3 regions of the Leisingera sp. ABM4_103 genome follow, and region 3 is predicted to be linked to each of the others. Evidence: riboswitches for the same ligand, from Rfam matches in the RefSeq annotation. Region 3 holds a riboswitch; each other region holds the start of a gene.

Region 1 (7,521 bases), 910 kb from region 3:
ATGGGCGAAGAAGTTATGTTCGTTGGTGGTATGAACCGGGTGGGTGCTAATTTCAGTTCAAAGGAAGAAAAACAAGAGCTGATCAACGAGTGGTACGAGTGGAACTTGGCCGCGAGTCAGTGGTTGGAAGGTACTTTTACTAGCTGCCTGAAGCGCTTTCTTCTGCCAAGGTTCTCGCAGAAGAAGGCGCTAAAGAAATCATTCAAGCTTGGTCCGGAGTTAGTCGGCACTCCTGAGGAACGCAAAGTTCCGATATTTCTCGGGGATGAATGTAATGCCACAAACTAAAGTATTTCCCGCGGCAAAGCCGCGACGCGCCCGACCCGCCCCCCAGGGCGGGCGCGTTCCGCACCCACCCTCGGGCCGGGCGCATCGCTTCCATGATGCGGAAAGGAGGACAACATGAAACGCCTCATCCAGCATGGCCTGATGTTCGGCAATCTCTTCCATGTGGCCTCGCCTGCGCTGGTGGAGCGGTATAACCGCGCGCTGAAGCATCTGACCGGCAAGACCACGGCTCTGACGGATTTCCACGTCGATATCTCGGGCTTTTCGCCCGAAATCGGAGATGAGCTGGGGGATGATCACTATCTGAACCATGCGGGCGTGAACCGGCAGTTCATTCTGCTGTCGACCGAGCAGAAGCGCTGCCCGCTGCTTCACGTGAAATTCTCCACCAGCCGGGACATTCTGCGCCGGTTCATCGAGGTGAACGAACGCCAGCTGTTTGCGCTGACGGCGACGGATGCGGTGGCGGGGGAGCTGGTGAATTCGGTGTTTGAGGTGTCCTCGCCCGCGAAGCTGTTCGATATCCGGCAGGTGCGGATCGAGGTGGATACCACCCGCGGCACGCTGCGCCATGCGGACCACCTGGCGGAGCTGGTGGGGCGGTTCAAGACCGGGGAGGATGCCTGGTTTGATGATGCGCTGATCGGGGAGATGATTGCGACGGCGGAGCAGACCGGCGATGTGACCCGCAATCCGGTGCATCTGGAGCATGAGGTCTTTGAGCAGTCGAACTTCTGGACTGCGCATTTCGGCGGGCTGTACCTGTTTCAGGACGTCGAGCATCCGGCGGTGATTGCCAGCGGGGCGAAGCCCGAAGGCGTGCCGCTGCGCCATGTGTTTAGCTTAAGCGAGCGCAATGCGATTGCCCGGTTCCTGGAGCTGAACGGGCTGGCGGAGCCGGTGATCCGGGCACGCGGCGTTGATGGGGCGGCGATCCTGCGGCAGAAGATGGGGTTCCTTGCCGTATCGGTGCTGACGGAGAAGGGCAATGACCTGTCGGGCCTGTCGCGGTCCGACCTGCGGCGGATGGCGGCGCGTCATGCGGATGAGCTGCCGGCGGAGTTCGAGGGGCTGGCGGCGCTGGTGCGCTGGGCCGAGGGGGGCGGCAAGTGGCCGCGGATCCGCTCGGACCATCCGGCCTATTTCTATTCCCTGCGGGCCTCGGACGCGGCCGACCGGGATCTGGTCAACATGCTGCTGGCGGAGCTGTGCCCGCATGACTTCCGGCAGCTGTTCATCTGCCACAAGGAGGAGTTTTACCGCCAGTACCGCGGCTGGCCGGAGACGAAAAAGGCCTATGCGGCGGAATTCCTGGCGCGGGAATATGCAGTGGACAAGGCCGGCGCGCGGGAGGCGCTGTTCGGCCATGAGCCGGATATGGAGGGGCGGATGCCGAAGCTGCCGCGCAACCGGCGCCAGGGGCTGGTAGAGCGGGTTGGCCCTTGGGGTGCGGTGAACCGGGGGAGGGGGCGCTAGAGATGTTCGGCTTTATCCGCCTGCTCTTGATCCTGATGGTGGTGCTGACCGTGGCCTATGGCGCGGTTTCGCTCTATTCGCGCGAGGTACGGCGGGCGAAGCTGAAACGACGCTGGAAAGACAAGGGGTTGACCGGCGACCGTGCGGCCTTCATCCAGCGGGGGCTGAGGCAGTATGACCGCTCGTTCCGGCGCAAGCTGATCCTCCTGGTCTATATCGTTCCGCTGGGAGCCATCGCGCTTCTGGTCTATGTCATTAACTTCATGTGAGGAGCTGCCCCGTGCGTTTCATCAAATGGGCCTTCCTGATCACCTTCTGGGTGCTGTTCGGCGCCTTCCTGCATTACACGCTGCCGCAGTACGATGTGGTGCGCATCGTCAACACCTATGAGGAGCGGCAGGAGCTGAACGACTGGACCCGGATCTTCTGGTCCAAGCCTGACGACCAGTCGGTGCAGCTGATCAACCGGGATGTGCAGTTTATCCAAGGGGTGCGCCCCAGCGGCCGGGCCATCGTCTATCGCAACGAAGACACCGGCTGGAGCTGGCCGCCCTATTTCAAGTTCGACACGGCCAATCTGTACACGGACGCCAATGACAGTATCTCGACCAGGGCCAATCCGGAGTGGGTGGCAGTCATGCATTATGGCTGGCGCAACGAGTTCCTGTCGATCTTCCCGAACGCGGTGTCGATCAAGCCGGTGGCGGGGCCGGAGGACAAGCCGACCAACTGGTTCTCGATCATCTTCCTGGTGTTGCTGGCCGCGGTCATGTGGGCCATCTATGTGCGCTGGCGCCGGTTCCGGCGGGCGCGAATCGACCCGATGATCGAAAGCGCCGAGGACAGTCTTTATGCCGCGGGCGATGCGATTTCCGAGCGGCAGGGCCGGTTCCGCCGCTGGCTGGACAGCTGGAAATCGAAGTGAGGAGAGGCCGCCGTCCGGGCGGCCTTTTCATTGGTCTTGAAGGCCTGCCGGCCGTCAGGCCTGCGGCGGCACCAGAACGAAGTTGCCGAAATGGGTTTTCTCCAGGAACTCATGCTGGGCCCTGGCGATGTCCTTGAGCGGGAAGACCTTGGCGAGCAGCGGCCGGATCTCGCCGCGCTCGATATATGAGATCAGGTTTGGAAATACCGGCTCGTCCCAGGCGGTGCAGCCGATCAGGGTGATGTCCTTGAGGTACATGTCCCGCATGTCCAAGTCGACAACCGGCCCGGCGATGGCGCCGCTGGACACCAGGCGGCCGCCGCGTTTCAGCAGCTTGAGCATCTGCGGGAAGCCGGTCCCCGCGACGTTGTCGACGACCACGTCCACGCTTTCCCCGCCCAGCTCCGCCAGCAGATCGCTGCCGCGGTCCAGAACGATATCCGCACCCAGGCCACGCAGCTGATCCATCTTGCTCTGGCTAGTGACCGCCGCCACCCGGGCGCCGCGGCGTTTGGCCAGCTGCACGGTGGCGGAGCCGACACCGCCGGAGGCGCCGGTCACAAGCACCAATTCGCCTGCGCGGACGTTTGCGCGGTGCAGCATGTTCTCGGACGTGCCGTAGGCGCAGGGGATCGTTGCCAGTTCCTCGTCCGACCAGGGGCAGTCAACGGCGAATACTTCGGAGGCCGGGACTTTGACGTACTGGGCAAAGGCGCCGTCGAAGTCCGAGGCCATCCAGACGTTGTCCATCACATCGTAGCCCTTGGGGCGCATGCAGGGCCGCACCAGAACCCGCTTGCCGGTCAGGGTCTGGCTGGCGCCTGGGCCGGCGGCGACAACCTCGCCGCAGCAGTCGGTGCCCTGGATCAGGGGGAAGGGGGTTGCCTTGTTCCAGCCGCCGTCGGCCTTTTGCTCGGCATGGGTCTCCTGATGGCCGGCGGCCGCGGCGGTGTCCGTTGTCACGCTGGAGGAATACCACCCGAGCCGGGTGTTGATTTCGGTGTTGTTCACCCCAGCTGCGAGGACCCGCAGCAAAAGCTCCCCCTCTGCGGGCTCCGGGATCGGTACGGCTTTGTATTCAAGCTTGTCATAGCCGCCGTTTCCGGTGGTCACGACGGCCATCATGGTTTTAACGCTGCTGTGTGTTTCGGGTCCGGGCATGGGCGGCCTTTTCTGATCACGCGGGGTTGGTGAAAGGTCTTTGAACTTGGCGCAATTATTGCCCGCAGGGCGGGGGCGGCGGCAAGGGCGGAATCCGGCGGCGCAGCCCGGCCTGCCTGCTGGCCACCACCCCGCGAATTGGTCCTTGTGTCTGGTTCGAGGGGAAATACACCAAAGATCAGCGCCTTGCCGCAAACAGGCTGGCGGATGCCGGTTTGAGATTTTGGACATCCCTGTCCCGCCGGCCCCCCCCAAACATGCATGTCTTTTTCCGGTTTCGGCGGGTCGGATTTGTCTCCGCTTGCGGGCCGGGATTAGGGCAATTTCCGCCTCAGCAAGGTGCCGCCCTTTCGGGGCGGAGAATTGGGAAGCTGGTGAAACTCCGGCACTGCCCCCGCAACGGTGACCCCGGGCAAGGCATGGAAAAAAACCACTGAAGCCAATGGCTTCGGGAAGGTGCCAGGCCCCGCCGCCGAATGGCCCCGGGACAGTCCGGAAACCAGCCTTGCCCCAAAAAACGTCAACCGCGGGCGGCGGCGGGGCGGTTGCAGGCGCGTGGCCTGCGATCTCTCCATCCATGCCCGCAGCCAAGCCAACCTGCCGCGGGGATGCGGCAAAGGAGAGAAGCAGATGCTTCAGGACAGCGAGATTCTGGCCAAACTGGTGGCCCGTCAGAAAAACTATTCCCTGGAACAGGCGTTCTATACCGATCCGGGCGTTCTGGATCTGGACATGCGGCAGATCTTCTATCGCGAGTGGCTGTTTGCCATTCCCGCCTGCGAGATCCCGAAGGCGGGCAATTTCGTGACCCATCAGGTCGGCGCCTACAACGTGATCATCGTGCGCGGCACCGATGGCCAGGTGCGCGCCTTCCACAATGCCTGCCGCCACCGCGGCTCGGTCGTCTGCAAGGCGAAGAAAGGCAATTCGCCCAAACTGGTCTGCCCCTACCACCAGTGGACCTATGAGCTGGACGGCTCGCTGTTGTGGGCGCGCGACATGGGGCCGGATTTCGATGCCTCCAAGCACGGGCTGAAGCCGGTGCACTGCCGCGATCTGGCGGGTTTGATTTACATCTGCCTGGCGGATGAAGCGCCGGATTTCGATGCATTTGCCGAGGTGGCGCGTCCCTATCTGGAGCCGCACGACCTGGGCAATGCCAAGGTGGCCTATGAAAGCTCGATCATCGAGAAGGGCAACTGGAAGCTGGTCTGGGAGAACAACCGCGAGTGCTATCACTGCGGCGGCAACCACCCGTCGCTGTGCCGGACCTTCCCGGAGGATCCGTCCGTCACCGGCATCGAAGGCGGCGAGACGCCGGCGCACCTGCAGAAGCATTTCGACCGCATCGAAGGCGCGGGCATCCCGGCACAGTTCAGGATCGACGCGCGCGGCCAGTACCGGGTGGCGCGGATGCCGCTGAACGAGGGCGCCGAGAGCTATACCATGGACGGCAAGGCGGCAGTAGCCAAGAAGCTGGGCCGGGTGCCCTTTGCCGATGCGGGCACGCTCCTGAAATTCCACTATCCGACCACCTGGAACCACTTCCTGCCGGATCATTCCATCGTGTTCCGCGTCACCCCGATCAGCCCGACCGAGACCGAAGTCACCACCAAATGGCTGGTGCACAAGGATGCCGTCGAAGGCCAGGACTATGACCTGAAGCGGCTGACCGAGGTCTGGGTTGCCACCAACGACGAGGACCGCATCGTGGTCGAAGACAACCAGCAGGGCATCAACTCGCCCGCTTATGAGCCCGGCCCGTACTCGGAAGTGCAGGAAAGCGGCGTGATCCAGTTCTCCAACTGGTATGCCGGGCACCTGACCCGCGCGCTGACCGGCCGCCACCTGATCGCGGCGGAGTAAGCGCATGGGACTGCAGGCCAATTTCGAGACGCTGGACGAGACCCTGGCGTGGAAGGACGACGAGATGCTGGAATGCGTCTCCGTGGTGCCGGAGGCGCCGAACACCGCCACCTTCAGCTTCCGCGCGCCGTCCGGCGCGTGGTTCAAATACCAGCCGGGCCAGTTCCTGACGCTGGAGCTGCCGGTGCCGGGCGGAACCGTTTGGCGGACCTATACCATCAGTTCGTCGCCGTCGCGGCCGCTGTCGATCTCGGTGACGGTGAAGGCGCAGGCGGACAGCATCGGCACCCGCTGGATGCTGGACAACCTGCGCCCGGGCATGTTCCTCAAGGCCTCTGGCCCTGCGGGCGTGTTCACCCTGCCCAAGCGTCCGAACGGCAAGTTCCTGTTCATCTCCGCAGGCTCCGGCATCACGCCCAGCCTGTCGATGACACAGTACCTGTTCGACCGCGGCCAGTCGCCCGACGTCTGCTTCATCAACTGCGCCAAGCGCCCCAGCGAGATCATCGCGCGGCGCCAGCTTGAGGGCATGGCGGCGCGGGTGCCCGGCATCAAGCTGCACTTCGTGGTGGAAGAGGACGATCCCTATCAGGTCTGGACCGGCTACCGCGGCCAGCTGAACCAGATCATGCTGGGCCTGATTGCCGGCGACTACCTGGAGCGCGAGGTCTACTGCTGCGGGCCGGATCCGTTCATGCAGGCCGTGCGCGACATGCTGAACGGCCTGGGCTTCGACATGGAGAACTACAACCAGGAAAGCTTTGGCGCGCCGGTGGAGACCGAGGCAGACGCGCCGGAGCTGGACGATGTGGTTCCCGAGGAAACCGCCGCCGCCGAGATCACCTTTGCCGCGTCGGGCGTGACCGCAAACTGCACCGAGACCGACACTGTGCTGGCGGTGGCCAAGGCGTCGGGGCTCAACATCCCGTCGGGCTGCACCTTCGGCATCTGCGGCACTTGCAAGGTCAAGAAGACCGCAGGCGATGTGCATATGGTCCACAACGGCGGCATCTCGGAAGAGGATGTGGAGGCGGGGTACATCCTGGCCTGCTGCTCCAACCCGATTGGCCGGGTTGAGGTCGCGATCTGACCATAAAGAAGGGCGCGCGCCGGCATGGCGCGCGCCCTTTTCCTTTCCAAGCGCCTGATCAGGCTTCCAGTGCCAGCTTGTGCACGTGGATTTCGTTGATCGGGTGGCTTTCGGCGCCGATGATGCCGGGCCGGGCGTGGCGGTAAAGCGAGCGCCAGTAGGGCTGGATGATGGTGCCGTCCTCGCGCATGAATTTTTCGATGCCTTCCATGTGCCCGCGGCGGGTGTCGGCGTCGGCAATGGCTGAGGCGGTTTCCAGCATGGAGTCGAACTCAGCGCTGGCCAGCCCGGTTTCATTCCAGGCAACGCCGGTTTTGTAGGCCAGCGTCAGCACCTGCACCCCCAGCGGGCGGTGGCCCCAGTCGGTGGAGCTGAACGGGTACTTGTCCCAGTCGTTCCAGAAGGTGTTGCCGGGCAGCACGGTGCGTTTGACCTTCAGCCCCGCATCGCGCATCTGCGCCGCCAGCGCGTCCGTGGTGTTGCGGCGCCAGTCGTCGTCGATGGAAATCAGCTCATGCTCGAAGTCGAGCATCCCGGCCTCCTCCATCAGCTGGCGCGCGGCCTCTGCATCGCGCACCGGCGCGCCGATATCGGCGTATTCCGGATGGATCGGGCAGACATGGTGGTTTTCCGCCAGGGTGCCGCGGCCGTCATAGCCGAGCTCCAGCAGCACCGCGTTGTCGCAGGCCAGCGCCAGGGCGCGGCGGACGCGGGC
Region 2 (7,521 bases), 670 kb from region 3:
CGCCACCGGCCCAAAACGGAGCGAGCAAAACATTGCGGCGTGCTTCGGCGCCGGCGTCTATGTCGATCAGCCGTAGGTCGCGCAAGGATTCGATCAGCTCTGCATGCGCGTCTTCGCGGATGCCGCGCATTTGCAGGTTGGCGCGGGCGGAGATGTCGAGGAGGCCGTTGCCGAACTCCTGGGAAAGTCTTGCGACACCGCGCGCCTGGTTAACGGACAGTTTACCCAGCGGTGCGCGCACGCGCACCACCAGCCCGTCGCCGGACATCATCGGCCTCAGCGCGCCGGGGCACCAGCCGTAGACCTTGGGCTCAGCGGCGGCACTCATGCGGCGCCCTCCAGCTCTGCCATGATCGAGTTGCGCCGGGTGCTCCAGAGACCGGCGTCGAACAGCGCCCGGAAGCGGTCGCGCATGGCGGCGAGCGCCTCGGGGTTTTCGCGCTCCATGAACTCCACCAGGTCATCGCGGCCCAAGGTGGCCTCAAAATAGAGGTCGAACAGATGCGGTTGCACCACCTGCGCCAGATGCGCAAAGGCTGCCATGTGGTCGAGGGTAGCAGCGATCTCCGCCGCGCCGCGGAAGCCGTGGTTCATCATCGAGGTGGCCCAGTCCGGGTTGGCGGCACGGGCGCGGGTGACGCGGGCGATTTCCTCGCCCAAGCTGCGCGCCTGCGGCTTGTCGGGGCGGGTGGCGTCCATGTGGTAGAGCGCCGGTGCCGCCTGGCCGATGCGCGCCATGGCAGCGGCAAATCCCGCCTCATGCGCGGCGTAGTCGGAGGCGACCAGCAAGTCGGTTTCCGGCAGGTCCTGCAGGTGCACAAAACTGTCGGCGCCCTGCAGCCGGGTTTCCAGCGCCTCGCGGGCGTCGGTAATCGTGCCCTTGGCGTCGATGGCGTGGGAGGAAGCGTTGAGCCAGGCCTCGCCCGCCGCGGCGCGGGCCTCGTCGCTGTAGTCGTCCAGATGCGGATTCATCGAGAGGCCGTATTGGCCCGGCTTGGGGCCGAAGACGCGCGGGGTCTCGGCGAGATAGGGGTTGTCGGCCTGGGTTTCCTCGCGTGCGGCCAGCGCGGCGGCGGCGGTTTCAAACATCTGGGCAAGGCCGGGGAACACATCGCGGAACAGGCCGGAGACGCGCAGGGTGACATCGATCCGGGGGCGGTTCAGCATTGAGAGCGGCAGCACCTCAAACCCGGAGACGCGCTCGGAGCCTTCGTCCCACTTGGGCGCGAGGCCTGCGAGGTGCAGGGCCATCGCGAATTCTTCGCCCGCGGTGCGCATGGTGGCGGAGCCCCAGAGGTCGATCACCAGCCCCTTGGGCCAGTCGCCGTGGTCCTGAAGGTGGCGGCGCAGCAGCTCTTCCGCCAGCTTGACCCCTTGCGCATGCGCCGCCCGCGACGGCACCGCCCGCGGGTCGGTGGTAAAGAGGTTGCGCCCGGTGGGGATCACATCGGCGCGGCCCCGGAACGGCGAGCCGGAGGGGCCGGGGGTGACGATTTTCCCGTCCAGCGCGGCGATGAGGCCGGCGCGTTCCTCAGGCCCGCATTGGCCGGTGCCGAAGATATGCAGGCCCTCGCCGTACTGGCTTTCCTTGATGTCGCAGACGAAGGCGTCGATGCGGGTGATCGCCTCGGCAGGCGAGGTGTCCGCAGTGAGGCCCAGATCAGCCTCGACGCCGGTGCCCTGCGCCTCTGCCCGGATGTCGCCGATCAGCCGGTCGCGGCGGGCCGGGTCCAGACCGTCGGCGGTGGAATATTCGTCCAAGAGGCTTTCAAGGCGGGACATGCCCTCCGGCAGGGTGGTCTGCGCCAGAGGCGGCGGCAGGTGGCCGATGGTGACAGCACCGATGCGGCGCTTGGCCTGGGCGGCCTCGCCGGGGTCATTCACGATGAACGGGTAGGCGACGGGCAGCGGGCCGGTCAGCACCTCGGGCCAGCAGGCGCCGGAGAGCGCAACCGCCTTGCCCGGCAGCCACTCCAGGGTGCCGTGGGCGCCAATGTGGATGAGGGCGTCGGTCTGGGTGCGCAGCCACAGGTAGAAGGCCACATAGGCGTGGCGCGGGGTGCGGTCGAGGTCGTGGTAGTCGTCGACGCGGGTTTTCACCTCGCCGCGTTCGGGCTGCAGCGCGACCAGGGCGTTGCCAGCACGCAAAGCCTTGAAATGAAAGGCGCCGTCGCGGCAGTCAGCGTCTTCTTCCGGGTTGCCCCAGGCCTCCGTCAGCCGCTCTTGCAACTCCTGCGGCAGGGTGGCGAGGGCGGTCTTGTACTCTGCGAGCGGGACGCTCAGGGTCTCTTCCATCAGCCGCAGGCCGGTGTTTTCCAGCGTTTCGGCGGCGTAGCCCTGGGCGGCCAGCTCACGCAGGATCTCGTCGCAGGAGGCCAGCGCGTCGAGGCCGACGGCATGGGCGAGGTTGTGGTCTCTCCCGGGGTAGGTGGAGAGGATCAGGGCGAGGCGCTTGTCAGTGTTCGGCAGCTTGGCGAGGCGCAGCCAGCCCTCCACGCGGTCGATGGCGGCCTTGATCCGGTCTGCGTCGGCGCGGTGGGCGAAGCGGGAGTACTGCAGGTCCGGGTCTTTCTTGCCCGGCGATTTGAAGCTGACGACGCCTGCGAAGATGCGGCCGTCCACCTCCGGCAGCACCACATGCATGGCGAGGTCGGCGGGCGACAGGCCGCGGTCGGCCTCGGCCCAGTCTTTCTTGCGGGCGGTGGAGAGGGCGACCTGGAATACCGGGCAGCCGGTCGTGCTGAGCGGTGAGGCGCTGCCGTCGGTGCCTTGAGCGGAAAAGGCGGTGGCGTTGATGACGGCAGCCGGGTTCAGCCCGGGCAGCTTTTCGCGCAGCCAATCGGCGGCGGTGGGGGCCTTGAGGCTGGCGGCAAAGGCGCCATAAGCGGCGTAGCCGCGCGCGCGCAGCTCTTCGATCAGCGCATCCACCGGGGCGGTGTCGGCGGCGGTGAGGTAGGAGCGGTAGAAGCTCACCAGCACCAGCGGTTTGTCCTGCGGCGGCAGGTCGGCCAGCACGCCCTTGGCCGGGTCATAGAAGCCATGCTCGGGGGTGGTTTTGAGGCCGATCACCGGCCCGGCGTAAAGGCCTGCCGCCAGCGACAGCTGGGCCAGCGCGGCCTGAGCCGCGACCGCACCGCCGGCGTCGCACAGGGATTGCAGGCGGCGCAGGGTGGAGACGGGCAGGGTGGACAGCTCGTCGAGCCGCGCATCCTCGCGCCCGTCGGCAGGCAGGATTGCCAGCGCAATGCCCTTGCGGCGGGCGAGGTCCTGCAGGGTGGCAAGGCCATAGGACCAGTAGCTTTCGCCGCCGATAAGGCGGACGAGGACACCTTTGGCGCCCTCCAGCGTCTGTTCCGCGTAGACGTCGACCGACAGCGGGTGCTTGAGCGCCACCAGGTTGGCGAGGCGCAAGCTGGGCAGTTTGCCGTCCGCCCGGTGCCAGCCTGCCGCAAAGGCGCCGAGGTCGCTGTCGGAGAAGGACAGCACCACAAGGTCCGCAGGCGTCTGCCCGAGGTCCTGCGGGGTATCGGTCTCGTCAAGGCCGTGGCTTTCGCGGAAGACGACGTGCATGGGTCAGGCCTTTGTATTCTGGTAAGCAATGGGCGCTCTGAGGGCTGCGCCCGAGCCTGGGAGGGTGCGAATGCGCCCTCCCATTTTGCCGGAGGCAAACCTTTGGTTTGACGGGAGGGTCGGGCGCAGCCCGGCCTGCGGCCGGGCAATGTCATTTGAAATGAAGCGCCAGACCGGCATTGCTTACGCTCCCAGCTCGGCGCGGATGGCCTGTTCGTCGATGTCGTCGTGCTCGGCAATGACCACCAGGGCGGTCTTGCGCGGCTGCGCGCCCCAGGGTTGGTCGTACTGCGCACGCAGGCGCTCGCCCACGGCCTGAACCAGCATCCGCATCGGTTTCCCCTCCACCGCGACATAGCCTTTGACGCGCAGGATGTTGCGCTCGCGGGCGAGTTTCACGATGGCATTCTGCAGCGCTTCCGGGTCGGAGACTTCGCCCATTTCGACAACGATGCTTTCAAAATCGTCATGCTCGTGGTCGTGGTGGCCGTCGTGGTGGCTGGGGCGGGCCTCCAGATCGTCCTCGGCAGCGGCGCCCAGGCCCAGGATGATGCGCGGGTCGATGACGCCTTCGCTCATCGGCAGGATCGGCAGCTTGCGGGGCGCTTCGGCCTCGATCACGGCGCGGGCCTTCTCGACACCCTCGTCGCCGGCCAGGTCAGCCTTGGACAAGAGAACGATGTCGGCGCAGGAAATCTGGTCCTCGAACACCTCGGACAGCGGGGTTTCGTGGTCGATGCTGTCATCGGCCTCGCGCTGGGCCTGAACCGCGTCCAGGTCGGGGGCGAACTGGCCCTTGGCAACCGCCTCGGCATCGGCCAGCGCAATCACGCCGTCAACGGTGATGCGGGAGCGGATCGCGGGCCAGTCGAAAGCCTTCAGGAGCGGTTTCGGCAGGGCCAGGCCGGAGGTTTCGATCACGATGTGATCCGGCTTTTCCGGCAGGTCCATCAGCTGTTCGATGGTGGGAATGAAGTCATCCGCGACGGTGCAGCAGATGCAGCCATTGGCCAGCTCCATGATGTTTTCCGCCGGGCAGTTCTCATCGGCGCAGGACTTCAGGATGTCGCCGTCCACGCCGGCGGTGCCGAACTCGTTCACCACCACGGCCAGGCGCTTGCCCTGCGGGTTCTGCATCAGGTGGCGGATCAGGGTGGTTTTCCCCGCGCCCAGGAAGCCGGTGATGACGGTGACGGGGATCTTGTTGAGGTCGCTCATGATTACTCCTCGGAGAAGAACTTGGCCGGCGGGATGCGGGCAACGGATTGCTTGCGGAAGGTCTGCGGGCGTTCGCGCCAGGGCACGACGCCGTCGGCTGTTGCGGCGTAGGCTGCAGCGCCTTCCAGGATTTCGGGGACGTGCTGGTCCGGGTCGAGGTCGCCGTAGACATAGGTCCAGCGCTCTGTGCCGCCGACCAGTGCAACGGCGCAGCCGCGCTTGCAGGAGGACAGGCATTCAACACCGCGCAGGCGGACGCCTTCGGGCATTCCGGCCTCTTCCAATGCGGCGTGCAGGATGGCGCCGGGGCGGGCGGCCTCGGGGTCGGCGCCCTCGCGGCGGCAGGTGAGGCAAACGGTCAGCGTGACCGGTTTTGGGGTGCTGGCAGTCTTGCCTGCCATATCGTCAGCCATCGGCGCGTCTCCTGTCGCGGCAGGCGTGCGGGAAGGCCGAAAGGGGGCTGCAGCGTGCCAGCCCCTCAACCGGTCGCGGAACACCCCGCCCGCCCGTTGTTATCTCTCTCGCTGGCAGGTCTCCCGGCTTGCGGATGCCAAGGCGTTTTGCCTTGCCGGCCATCCTGCCTTCCCGGGGGTCTCTCCCAGTGGCATGGCGGCCTCATCCGGTCACGGTCGCGGGGGCGGCTGTGCTTCGGCAATCCAAAGAAATTTGGCGGCCTTCACATTCCCTCTTCGCCTGCTTTCGCAGGAACCAGCGAAACCCCCTTGCGCTATCGCGCCCTTCTTTGTCAAGACATGGGGTCAAACAGCTGGAGAGCCCCCATGAGCGAAAAGTCTGAAACCGGCATCTCAGAGGAAGAAGCCGCCCGTCACGCGTCGAAAATGGCCAAGAAGAAGGCCGCGCGCGACCGGATGATGAAGACCAAGGACGGCGAGAAGGGCCTGATCATCGTTCACACCGGGCCGGGCAAGGGAAAATCCTCGTCGGGGTTCGGCATGATCATGCGCTGCATCGCCCATAAGATGCCCTGCGCCGTGGTGCAGTTCATCAAGGGCGCCTGGCAGACCGGCGAGCGGACGCTGATCGAGGAGAACTTCAGCGACCTGTGCCAGTTCTATGCGATGGGCGAGGGGTTCACCTGGGAGACCCAGGACAAGGCGCGCGACATCGCCGCCGCGCAGAAGGGCTGGGAGAAGGCCAAGGAGATGATCCTGGATGAGCGCAACACCATGGTGCTGCTCGACGAGATCAACATCGCGCTGCGCTATGAGTATCTGGACCTGGAGGAGGTGCTGGAGTTCCTGGTGGAGCACAAGCCGCCGATGACGCATGTGGTGCTGACGGGGCGCAACGCCAAGGAAGAGCTGATCGAGATCGCCGATCTGGTGACCGAGATGGGCCAGATCAAGCACCCGTTCCGCGCCGGGGTGAAGGCGCAAAAGGGCGTCGAGTTTTAAGCTGAGGGCGTAGCCTGCCTGGGTAGGCGCGAATGCGCCTGCCGGGGGGCAGGCAGGCGCAGCCCGGCGGTGCCGCCGGGCAAAACACTTTTATGCGGCGAGCTGTGCAGCCTTGCCTTGGATGTAGGTATCCACCGCCGCGCGCTGGGTTTCATCCAGCCGCAGGCCCAGCTTGGTGCGCCGCCACAGGTAATCGTCGCCCGCGCGCACCCATTCGCGGGCAATCGCCCAGTCGAGCTCCCGCGCGGTGATGGTGGCGCCAAAGTCCTGGCCCAGATCACCGGCAGTTTTGGCGTCGCCCAGCACCTCCCAGGCCTCGGTGCCATAGGCGCGGATCATCCGGCCCGCCCAGTAGGGTGTCAGGAACGGATAGTCCGCGGCCAGTTTGGATGTCAGCTTTGCCACATCCGCCACCGGGAAATCGCCGCCGGGCAGGGCCACGCCTGCGGTCCAGTCGGCGGGCAGCTGCGGGAACACCTCGCCGATCTTGGCCAGAGCCGCCTCGGCCAGTTTGCGGTAGGTGGTGATCTTGCCGCCGAAGACGTTGAGCAGCGGCGCCTGCGCCTGGTCCAGCGTCAGCACGTATTCGCGGGTGGCCGCGGTGGCTGAGCTGGCGCCGTCGTCATAAAGCGGGCGCACGCCGGAGTAGGTCCAGACGATATCGTCGCGCGTCACCGGCTTCTCGAAGTATTCGGAGGCAAAGGCCGCCAGATAATCCTGCTCGGCTTCGGTGCAGACCGGTGCGGTGTCCGGGTCCGGGTGGTCGGCGTCGGTGGTGCCGATCAGGGTGAAATCCTGCTCGTAAGGAATGGCAAAGATGATCCGCCCGTCGGTGCCCTGGAAGAAATAGCAGCGGCCGTGGTCGAACAGTTTCGGCACCACGATATGGCTGCCGCGCACCAGGCGGATGTTCTCGCGGCTGTTCTGGCCCAGCTTCTGGTGCAGCACGTCAGCGACCCAAGGGCCGCCTGCGTTGACCAGCATCCTGGCGCGGTGCTCCTGCTCCGCGCCGGTGGCGTGGTCCTTGGTGCGGATCAGCCAGTGATCGGCCTTGCGGTCCGCGGACAGCACTTCGGTCCGGGTCAGGATGCTGGCGCCGCGGGCCATGGCGTCGCGCGCGTTCAGCATCACCAGGCGGGCGTCCTCAATCCAGCAGTCGGAGTACTCGAACGCGGTTTTGAATTTGCCTTTCAGGGGGCGGCCCGCCGGGTCGCTTGTCAGGTCCAGCTTGGCGGTGCCGGGCAGGATGCCGCGTTTGCCAAGGCTGTCGTACATGAAGAGGCCCAGCCGGATCAGCCAGGCCGGGCGGCGGCCCTTC
Region 3 (7,521 bases):
CATCACGGTTCACCGCTGAGATGCTATCCAGCCCGGTGATACCGCACAGCTCACTGGACTCCGTGGTAAGTGCGAACCAGCACTTATTCGCGTTTGCCTTTGTATCGGACAATAGCTCCCATGACTGCTCCAGCCCCTGTGCGCTGAGCGGCACGCGGTTCGAGCGATCAAAACATGCCATGTCAGCAATGTTCTGAAGCCAGCCTGCGGCTGTGGCGAGGTCCGCTGTTTCAAGCGGCCTGAGCTGAAAACCTGCTGAGTTCCGGTCCGGCATCCGCCGCCCCCTTTCGGTTTGCGGTACGCGCCTTCCCCGGCGCCAAGCCTGGCGGGGAAGACATGGCTTCAGACTTATACCACAATTCCGGCCGGTCTTGGGGCGAAGAGCGGCCGGATGTCAAAGCGGCCGAACGGGGGCACGCCATTGGGTCCGGCCGTCCGCCGAGGTTTGCACGGAAGCTGCTGGTGAAGAAAAACGGAAACAGCCGTCTTTTAGGGTTGCGACTCTGCGATGCTATCAGTAAACCCCGCCGCAGTGGACCGATAGCTCAGCTGGATAGAGTACTTGACTACGAATTAAGGGGTCGGGGGTTCGAATCCTCCTCGGTCCGCCACTTCCCCCTCTTGTCGCGCGACACATAGTTCTGCCATTTGCGACAGAACCTTTCCTTTTGCGTGTCTCCAACTGTCCTGTTCGCGCCTCCTGTTCCGCTAGTGGTCAAGCGTTCCCTGATTTTACCTTCGGAAGACCTCGTGTCGCAGAGAGGGCAATACAGGGTGGGAGCGCAGTTGTTGCCGCTTGAAGCGAACTGGTATCACTCTGGGGACCGGGGCCGCGAGGGTTTTAACGCCGGGTTGCGAGGCGAGATTCTAAACGGGAAGCCTTCTGCAGGTCAGAAGAGCCCCAAATCCTGATCGAACAAGGGGCAAGGAAAACCCAATACCGGCAGAACGTACTGTGCTTTGGACTATCTCTGCCGGGCTCGGGCAATCAACAATCCGGTGGTGGTCTTAGCCTGCCAAACCGGGGCACACGAAAGGAACGCCGTTGGCAACCGGCCACCGTTTGCGCGCATCACTCAGGCTTGCCAGCTGGCCGTTGAAGTCCGGAAACAGTCATCTGCAGTGCCAATCCCGTGACTGAGCAGAAGGCAAGACGCTTGACTCAGAAATTCGGTTTTGCCATTCAACCAGTGTGACCGGTTCCGCAAGTGTTTCAATGCGCAGCGGAAGAAATAGGGAACACGGTGCGGCGTACCCAAAAGGGACCAAATCCGTGACTGCCCCCGCAACTGTGAGCGGTGAGTGACGCTGAAGACGCCACTGGGATCATCCCCGGGAAGGCCAGCCGAACCAGGACCCGCGAGTCAGGAGACCTGCCGGACGCAAGGACCGAGGCCCCGCTTGCGGAGTTTCTGCCCTTTTCCACCGGACGCCGGGGTGAGCGTCTGGCGCGACGGCCGTTCCGGCAACTCCGTGCCAATACTCCCCGTTGTTCATTCCTGATTGCAGGTGCGCCTGCATCGTCGAATGAGGACGAAATGAAACTGAACTATCTGGCCGCAGCACTGGCCGTTTCCCTGCCTGCCGCCGCGTCGGCGCATTTCCAGCTGAATTACACCGAAAGAGCGCTGATCGAGAAGCCCGGTGACGTGCCGATGGGCCTGGTTTTCTGGCATCCCATGTCAAACGGATACGCTATGGACATGGGCGCGCCGGAAGAATTCTTCATGATCCACAAAGGCGAAAAGACCGACCTTTCGGATCGCCTTGAACCCGCCACTTTCAAGGGCGCTGAAAACGAAGCTTCGGCCTACAAGGCGTCCGTCCCGGTGAAACGCTCCGGCGACTATGTCGTGGTGACCGTGCCTTCGCCCTACTACGAGGAAAGCGAAGATATCTATATTCAACAGATCTCAAAAGTCGTGCTGAACCGAAACACTTTGCCGACCGACTGGGATAAGCCGGTTGGTCTGGCCACCGAAATTCTGCCGTTGAACAAGCCTTACAACGTGATCGTCGGATCCACCTTTTCCGGTCAGGTTCTGGCGGGCGGCGCGCCGGTCCCCGGTGCTGAAATCGAGATCGAGTTCATGGCGGCCGAGCCTGACCTCAAAGCGTTTTCGGCCACCGATCCCACCGTGGGTGAGATGCCGGGCGGAGCGATCGTTGCTATCGCGGACCAGAACGGCGTGTTTTCCTTCGGCATCCCGAAAGCAGGCTACTGGGGTTTTGCCGCTCTGGGGTCCGGCCCGGTAACCGAGCACGACGGCAAGGAACTCAGCCAGGATGCTGTGCTGTGGATCCACGCTGAAGAGCTGAAGTGAAAGCAGACCGATGCATATCGTAGACGGCGCTCTGTCAAACCCGGTAGTGATTGGCGGCGCTGTTGCTGCAGCCGGCGGTATCGCCATGGGTCTGCGCAGCCTGCCGCTGGAGCGCATTCCGGCGGCAGGGGTTCTTTCGGCCAGTTTCTTCGTGGCTTCACTGATACATGTCCCGATCGGGCCCAGTTCGGTTCACCTGATCCTGAACGGGCTGGCCGGGCTGGTTCTGGGATGGGCCGCGTTTCCGGCACTGTTTGTCGGGTTGTTGTTGCAGGCGGTGTTCTTTGGCTTTGGCGGGCTGACCGTGCTGGGCGTGAATGCCGTGAATATCGCCTTGCCCGCTGTTCTGGTGGGACTGGCTTTCCGCCCGCTGGTGGCTCGCGGCTCGCCGCTGCACGGCGCGATCTGGGGCGGTATCGGAGGCGGAGCTGCGATAGCGGCAACGACATTGGCCGTAGCCTTCTCGCTAATGCTGTCCGGCGATGAGTTCATTCTAGCCGCCAAGCTTGTCTTCTTCTCGCATATACCTGTGATGGTTATCGAAGCGCTTCTGTCAGGCGCCGCAATCTTCCTGGCCCGGCGGGTGAAACCTGAGCTGTTCTTTGACACGAAAGGCAGCCTGACGTGATCCGGTCCTGTGTTCTGATTCTTGCTCTTCTCGCACCACTGCCGGCATTGGCCCACAATGTGATCTCTGCAGTATTCCCCTCCGGCTCGGATATCGAGGGCGAGGTTGGCTTTTCCAATGGTGCAATGGCTCCGGACTTGCTGATCGAAGTCTTTGACGAAGCTGGGAGCAAGCTGGGTGAAACCAATACGGACTCCGACGGCTTTTTCCTGTTCACACCGTCGGAGCCGGTAACGCATGTGTTTCGCGGCGACCTTGGCGCTGGCCACGTTGCGGAAGTGATCATGGATGCGGCAGAGGTCGCGCAGATCCTGGGTCAAAACCCGCGCAGGCTAATGCCTGCGGCCGGCGGCACAACTGAAGCCCCCTCATCCGCCGCGGCTGCCGGCCTGTCCGGTGAGGCCCGCGCTGAGCTGGCCGCCATGATTTGCAACGAACTGCGCCCGCTCCGGCAGGAACTGACCGCGTTCAAGAACAAGTCGGACTTTCAGTCTATCCTTGGCGGCATCGGCTATATCTTTGGCTTGTTCGGGCTGGGCTTCTACATCGCCGCGCAGCGCAAGATTGGCGGCAGCTCATGACCTATGTTCTGACCGGCGCTGAAAAACCGCTCAGCGGCATCGGCGTTTTCCGCGCCAAGGTCACCACGCTTGATCCTCGGATGCGCATCGTGATGAGCGCGGCTTATGCCGTTGTCGTTGTCTCTCTCAGCAATCTCTGGGTGCTGTCGGTTGCGCTGGGCTTGTCAATGTCACTCTTGGCGTTTTCCGGTTTGCCGCCCCGGAAAACACTGAAAAGAATGGCGATGATGGACAGTTTCATCGTCTTCATGCTGGTACTGCTGCCCTTCACTGTCCCGGGAACTCCTGTCTTTTCCATTTGGGGCCTAGAGGCGAGTTGGGAGGGACTGTGGCGTGCGGTAGAAATCGCCCTCACCGCAAATGCAGTCATTCTTGCGGTCATGACGCTGGTTGGGTCCATGGAACCTGTGACGATGGGACACGCGCTGTTTGCGCTCAAAACCCCTGAACGGCTGGTGCATCTGATGATGTTCACAATCCGCTACATCGACGTCCTGCGCGAGGAATACCAGCGCCTGCGCACCTCGATGAAGCTGCGCGGATTCCGTCCCGGGACCAATTGGCACACCTACCGCAGTTATGGCTATCTGGTCGGCATGATGCTGGTGCGTGCTATCGAACGGTCGGAACGCATTCTGGCTGCGATGAAATGCCGGGGGTTCTCCGGCCGCATTATTCTGCTGGAAGACTTCCGCTTTAGCAGGGCCGACCTGTTTTTTGCCGCGGCCGTTACCGCCGCCCTTGCCGCCTTGATTTGGGCTGAGGCCATCTATGCAGCTTCTTGACTTGAATAACATTCACTTCTCCTACCCCGGACTTGATCCGGTTCTGGAAGGCGCGTCGATGCAGCTTAACGCGGGTGAACGTCTGTCGATTGTCGGGCCAAACGGCGCCGGGAAGTCGACACTCCTGAAAGTTATCATGGGGCTGCTGACCCCCACCAGAGGTACGGTCAAAGCCTTTGGCAAAACCTGCGCTGAGGAAGCGGATTTCCACGAAATGCGCCGCCGCGTCGGCTTCGTCTTCCAGGACGCTGACGACCAGCTTTTTTGCCCGACTGTGGCCGAGGATGTGGCCTTTGGCCCGCTCAACCTGGGAAAAACTAAACAGGAGGCGCTGGCCATCGTCGACAGCGTGCTGAACCGTCTGGGGCTGATGCATCTGCGCGAGCGGGTCACGCACAAGCTTTCGGGTGGTGAGAAGCGGCTGGTGACACTGGCCACGGTGCTGGCGATGGAGCCGGACGTGCTCATCCTTGATGAGCCGACCAACGCGCTGGACCCCGAAAATTACACGCGGCTGGCAGAGATCCTGGAGGGGCTGGATCAGGCGGTTCTTCTGGTCAGCCATGATCCTGAGTTCCGTGAACGGATTGCTCCGGAAGGGTATCAATTGAGTGAGCGGAAACTCACAAGGGTGCCAGGCCGCATTCCGGGCCGGGCAAGGCAGTGAGCTTGCTTGGCAGCAATTAGCCTTCCGGGGGCTGGGAACCTGGCGTGCCGGTGGGTTTTCCTTAGCGACCTGACTTGCCGCAGCCCGGATCACTCGGCCTGTTCAGCAACCCATGCTGCGTTATCTCTTGGTTGTTTCTGCGGTAGCTGATTGGGCCGGGAAGTTCCGCGGCCCAATTTGGACAGTGCTCAGTCTTCGGCTAACCAGCCGATCACTGCACCGCTGCCAAATGCGATCAGCGCCACAGTCACGGAAATCCCGATTGTTACGGGTTCGCGCTCATCAGTGGCGGGCAGGTTGAATTGATCGAGGTCGATCCCGTAGCGTTCGAACAGAGCGCGAAAAGCGGCCATGGCGTCAGGGTCGCTTTCGAGCTGCTTCTGAATCACCGGGCCATAGGCCTTGATGACGGCATCGTAATCTTGCCGCTCAAGCGCATCGGACAGCAGTTCGACGAGCCGGGCTAACAGCGCGTCGAGTGCGGCAGGATCGCCGGCGGTGCGTTCGCCGGGGCCGTGGGTCGTGCGCGGCGAGGTCGTGATCGGCGGCGGACCGAATGGGCCGCCGGGCCAGGGATCGAACGGGCCGGGAACGGGTGGAAAGGTGGGAGGAGGGAAGAAGATTGTCTTGGTCGGATCGAGTTTCGCAGACATTGCTTTTCTCCGGATCGGAATGAATTAGTCGACGTATTTTTTCCACAGCTTCTTGCCGGTGCTTCCCGTGGCGAGGCCCGCCGCAAAAAGGCCGGTGACGGCGATGAACGCAGGGACGAAGCGTTCGCCGTCGTCGGAAGAGAATTTGTCGATCAGCTTTTCGATGATGGCATTCTGGATGATGATCGGCAGGATAATGGGCAATGGCGGAAGGATGGCGCGATCGTCGTCCTCGTCGTCCTCGATCAGCTCTCCGGCCAGCCAAACACCGCCGGCAACCACCCAGGGGGCCAGAAACCAGACCGCGCGCTCATCATCGTTGGTGGAGCTCCCGGGCTCGCCGGCACCTGCGATGGCCTTGTCGATCTGCCCTTGTGCATAAGGCATCTTCTTAAGGTTCTTCAGCCAATCGGGCAGAAGAATGCACCCGCGGTCGAGATCAATCATGGAGAACGCATCAAGCGGCGGCGCCTTTGTATCGCCCAGCGACCGGCTGGACCGGTTTGCTGATGCAGTCGCGGACGAGGGCGTGCCATTTCCGGTTCCCGGCGTAGCTGGCGCGCTGTTGCTGCCTGTGCCTGAGCCCGAAGTAGCACCGGAGTTTTCCAGCATGGCGACCAATTCTGACAAAACGTCCTCGACCGAGCGTTCGCCCGATTGCGATCTTTCGCCTGAGGATGTCTTGGTTTTCGAACTGCGCTTACCGCGCGGGTCAGAATATGTGCGGGACATGAATAGACCTCCTTTTTTAAGGAACTTAAAACTTCAACTAGATATGGACGCATCGATGAGGTCTTGCGCTGCACCTGTCAGAGCAAGCACTGCGGCGTCGGTGATGTCGCCAGGATGTTCTCCTCCTTTCATGAATTGAATGATGGTTTCGAGGACGGTCTGCGCCCTTTGCCGGAACGCGATATCGCTTTTTAGCAGCGCCAGGATTATGAAACGCCGTGTGCTGAGAAATGAGATGATGGCCTGACCCGCGGAACTGGACGCAAGATAGGCGGCGGTAAAGGCGTCGATCTGTTCGATGTCGGCCAAGGCAGGGCTGTCGCGCAGCGCTTCGATAAGAGGCGAAATACCCTCAAGCGCCCGGGCCGCGTCGACCCGTCCGTACCCGTAGAACCGGCTATGACCGGTATTGTCGTATTCTCCTTCTTCAAAATCGATCTGGAGGGCGGTTGACCTCAGGATGGCGCGCACCTCGGCTCCGGTCAGCGACGGACAGACGGACAGCATAAGCGCGGCGACACCCGCCACCAGCGGCGCAGCCGAAGAGGTTCCGCCAAAGAAGCTGGTGTAGCCCCCGTTAGACGAGGTGGTGATCGACCGGAAGCCTCCGCTGCTGGGTGCGCAGACGTCGATCTCGGGGCCGAAATCGCTGTAACCGGCGCGCCTGTCGCTATCGGTAGAGGCGGCAACGGCAAGCGTCTCGGGGTGGCTCGCCCATTCATCGTCCGAGACGGCCTCATTGCCATTGCCCGCTGCCCAGACGATCACTGCGCCACGCCCTTGCCGGCCGAGTGTGATGGCTTCTTCCATTGCTGCGCGGACCACGTCGGGCAAGATCCAGGGCCGCCCATCGTAGCCAAAACTGCAAGAAATCACATCTGCGCCCTGCTGCCAGGCCCAGGAAAAGGCCTCGGCCATCCTGACGTGTTCGCTGATATCCGCCCGGCGTATTGGCATCAACCGGCAATTGGGCGCGACACCGACAACGTCGCCTGTGCCCCATCCGGCCACCGCCACACCCGCGCAGGAGGTTCCGTGGGAGGATACCGTGGGCGCTGGAACATCATCGCCATCGGCCGCGTCAAAGGGCGCCACGATTTTTCCCGGAGCCGAAAACGACGGATGAGCAAGCTCGACACCGCTGTCGATTA

Evidence for each region. Region 3 has a riboswitch for cobalamin ahead of ACXAED_RS06045 (DUF4198 domain-containing protein). Riboswitches for the same ligand answer to the same signal wherever they lie in the genome.
Region 1: another riboswitch for cobalamin. It lies ahead of ACXAED_RS10575 (aromatic ring-hydroxylating oxygenase subunit alpha); the one in region 3 lies ahead of ACXAED_RS06045 (DUF4198 domain-containing protein).
Region 2: another riboswitch for cobalamin. It lies ahead of ACXAED_RS02930 (DUF1636 family protein); the one in region 3 lies ahead of ACXAED_RS06045 (DUF4198 domain-containing protein).

What each region holds. Positions count from the first base shown of each region.
Region 1 is NZ_JBSWTU010000005.1:1,834,753-1,842,273, forward strand. It holds gene ACXAED_RS10550 (hypothetical protein) at 1-288, shown strand, start outside; gene ACXAED_RS10555 (DUF6638 family protein) at 403-1,764, shown strand; gene ACXAED_RS10560 (hypothetical protein) at 1,767-2,033, shown strand; gene ACXAED_RS10565 (DUF1523 family protein) at 2,045-2,689, shown strand; gene ACXAED_RS10570 (alcohol dehydrogenase family protein) at 2,744-3,850, opposite strand; cobalamin riboswitch at 4,171-4,372, shown strand; gene ACXAED_RS10575 (aromatic ring-hydroxylating oxygenase subunit alpha) at 4,481-5,716, shown strand; gene ACXAED_RS10580 (FAD-binding oxidoreductase) at 5,721-6,806, shown strand; gene ACXAED_RS10585 (ABC transporter substrate-binding protein) at 6,865-7,521, opposite strand, start outside.
Region 2 is NZ_JBSWTU010000005.1:249,583-257,103, reverse strand. It holds gene cobG (precorrin-3B synthase) at 1-328, opposite strand, end outside; gene cobN (cobaltochelatase subunit CobN) at 325-3,570, opposite strand; gene cobW (cobalamin biosynthesis protein CobW) at 3,754-4,788, opposite strand; gene ACXAED_RS02930 (DUF1636 family protein) at 4,791-5,201, opposite strand; cobalamin riboswitch at 5,298-5,516, opposite strand; gene cobO (cob(I)yrinic acid a,c-diamide adenosyltransferase) at 5,568-6,203, shown strand; gene glpD (glycerol-3-phosphate dehydrogenase) at 6,294-7,521, opposite strand, start outside.
Region 3 is NZ_JBSWTU010000005.1:920,717-928,237, reverse strand. It holds gene ACXAED_RS06055 (GNAT family N-acetyltransferase) at 1-274, opposite strand, end outside; tRNA gene ACXAED_RS06050 (tRNA-Arg) at 535-611, shown strand; cobalamin riboswitch at 1,181-1,395, shown strand; gene ACXAED_RS06045 (DUF4198 domain-containing protein) at 1,539-2,324, shown strand; gene cbiM (cobalt transporter CbiM) at 2,335-2,952, shown strand; gene ACXAED_RS06035 (cobalt ABC transporter permease) at 2,949-3,533, shown strand; gene cbiQ (cobalt ECF transporter T component CbiQ) at 3,530-4,318, shown strand; gene ACXAED_RS06025 (energy-coupling factor ABC transporter ATP-binding protein) at 4,305-4,985, shown strand; gene ACXAED_RS06020 (hypothetical protein) at 5,174-5,638, opposite strand; gene ACXAED_RS06015 (hypothetical protein) at 5,663-6,370, opposite strand; gene ACXAED_RS06010 (S8 family peptidase) at 6,404-7,521, opposite strand, start outside.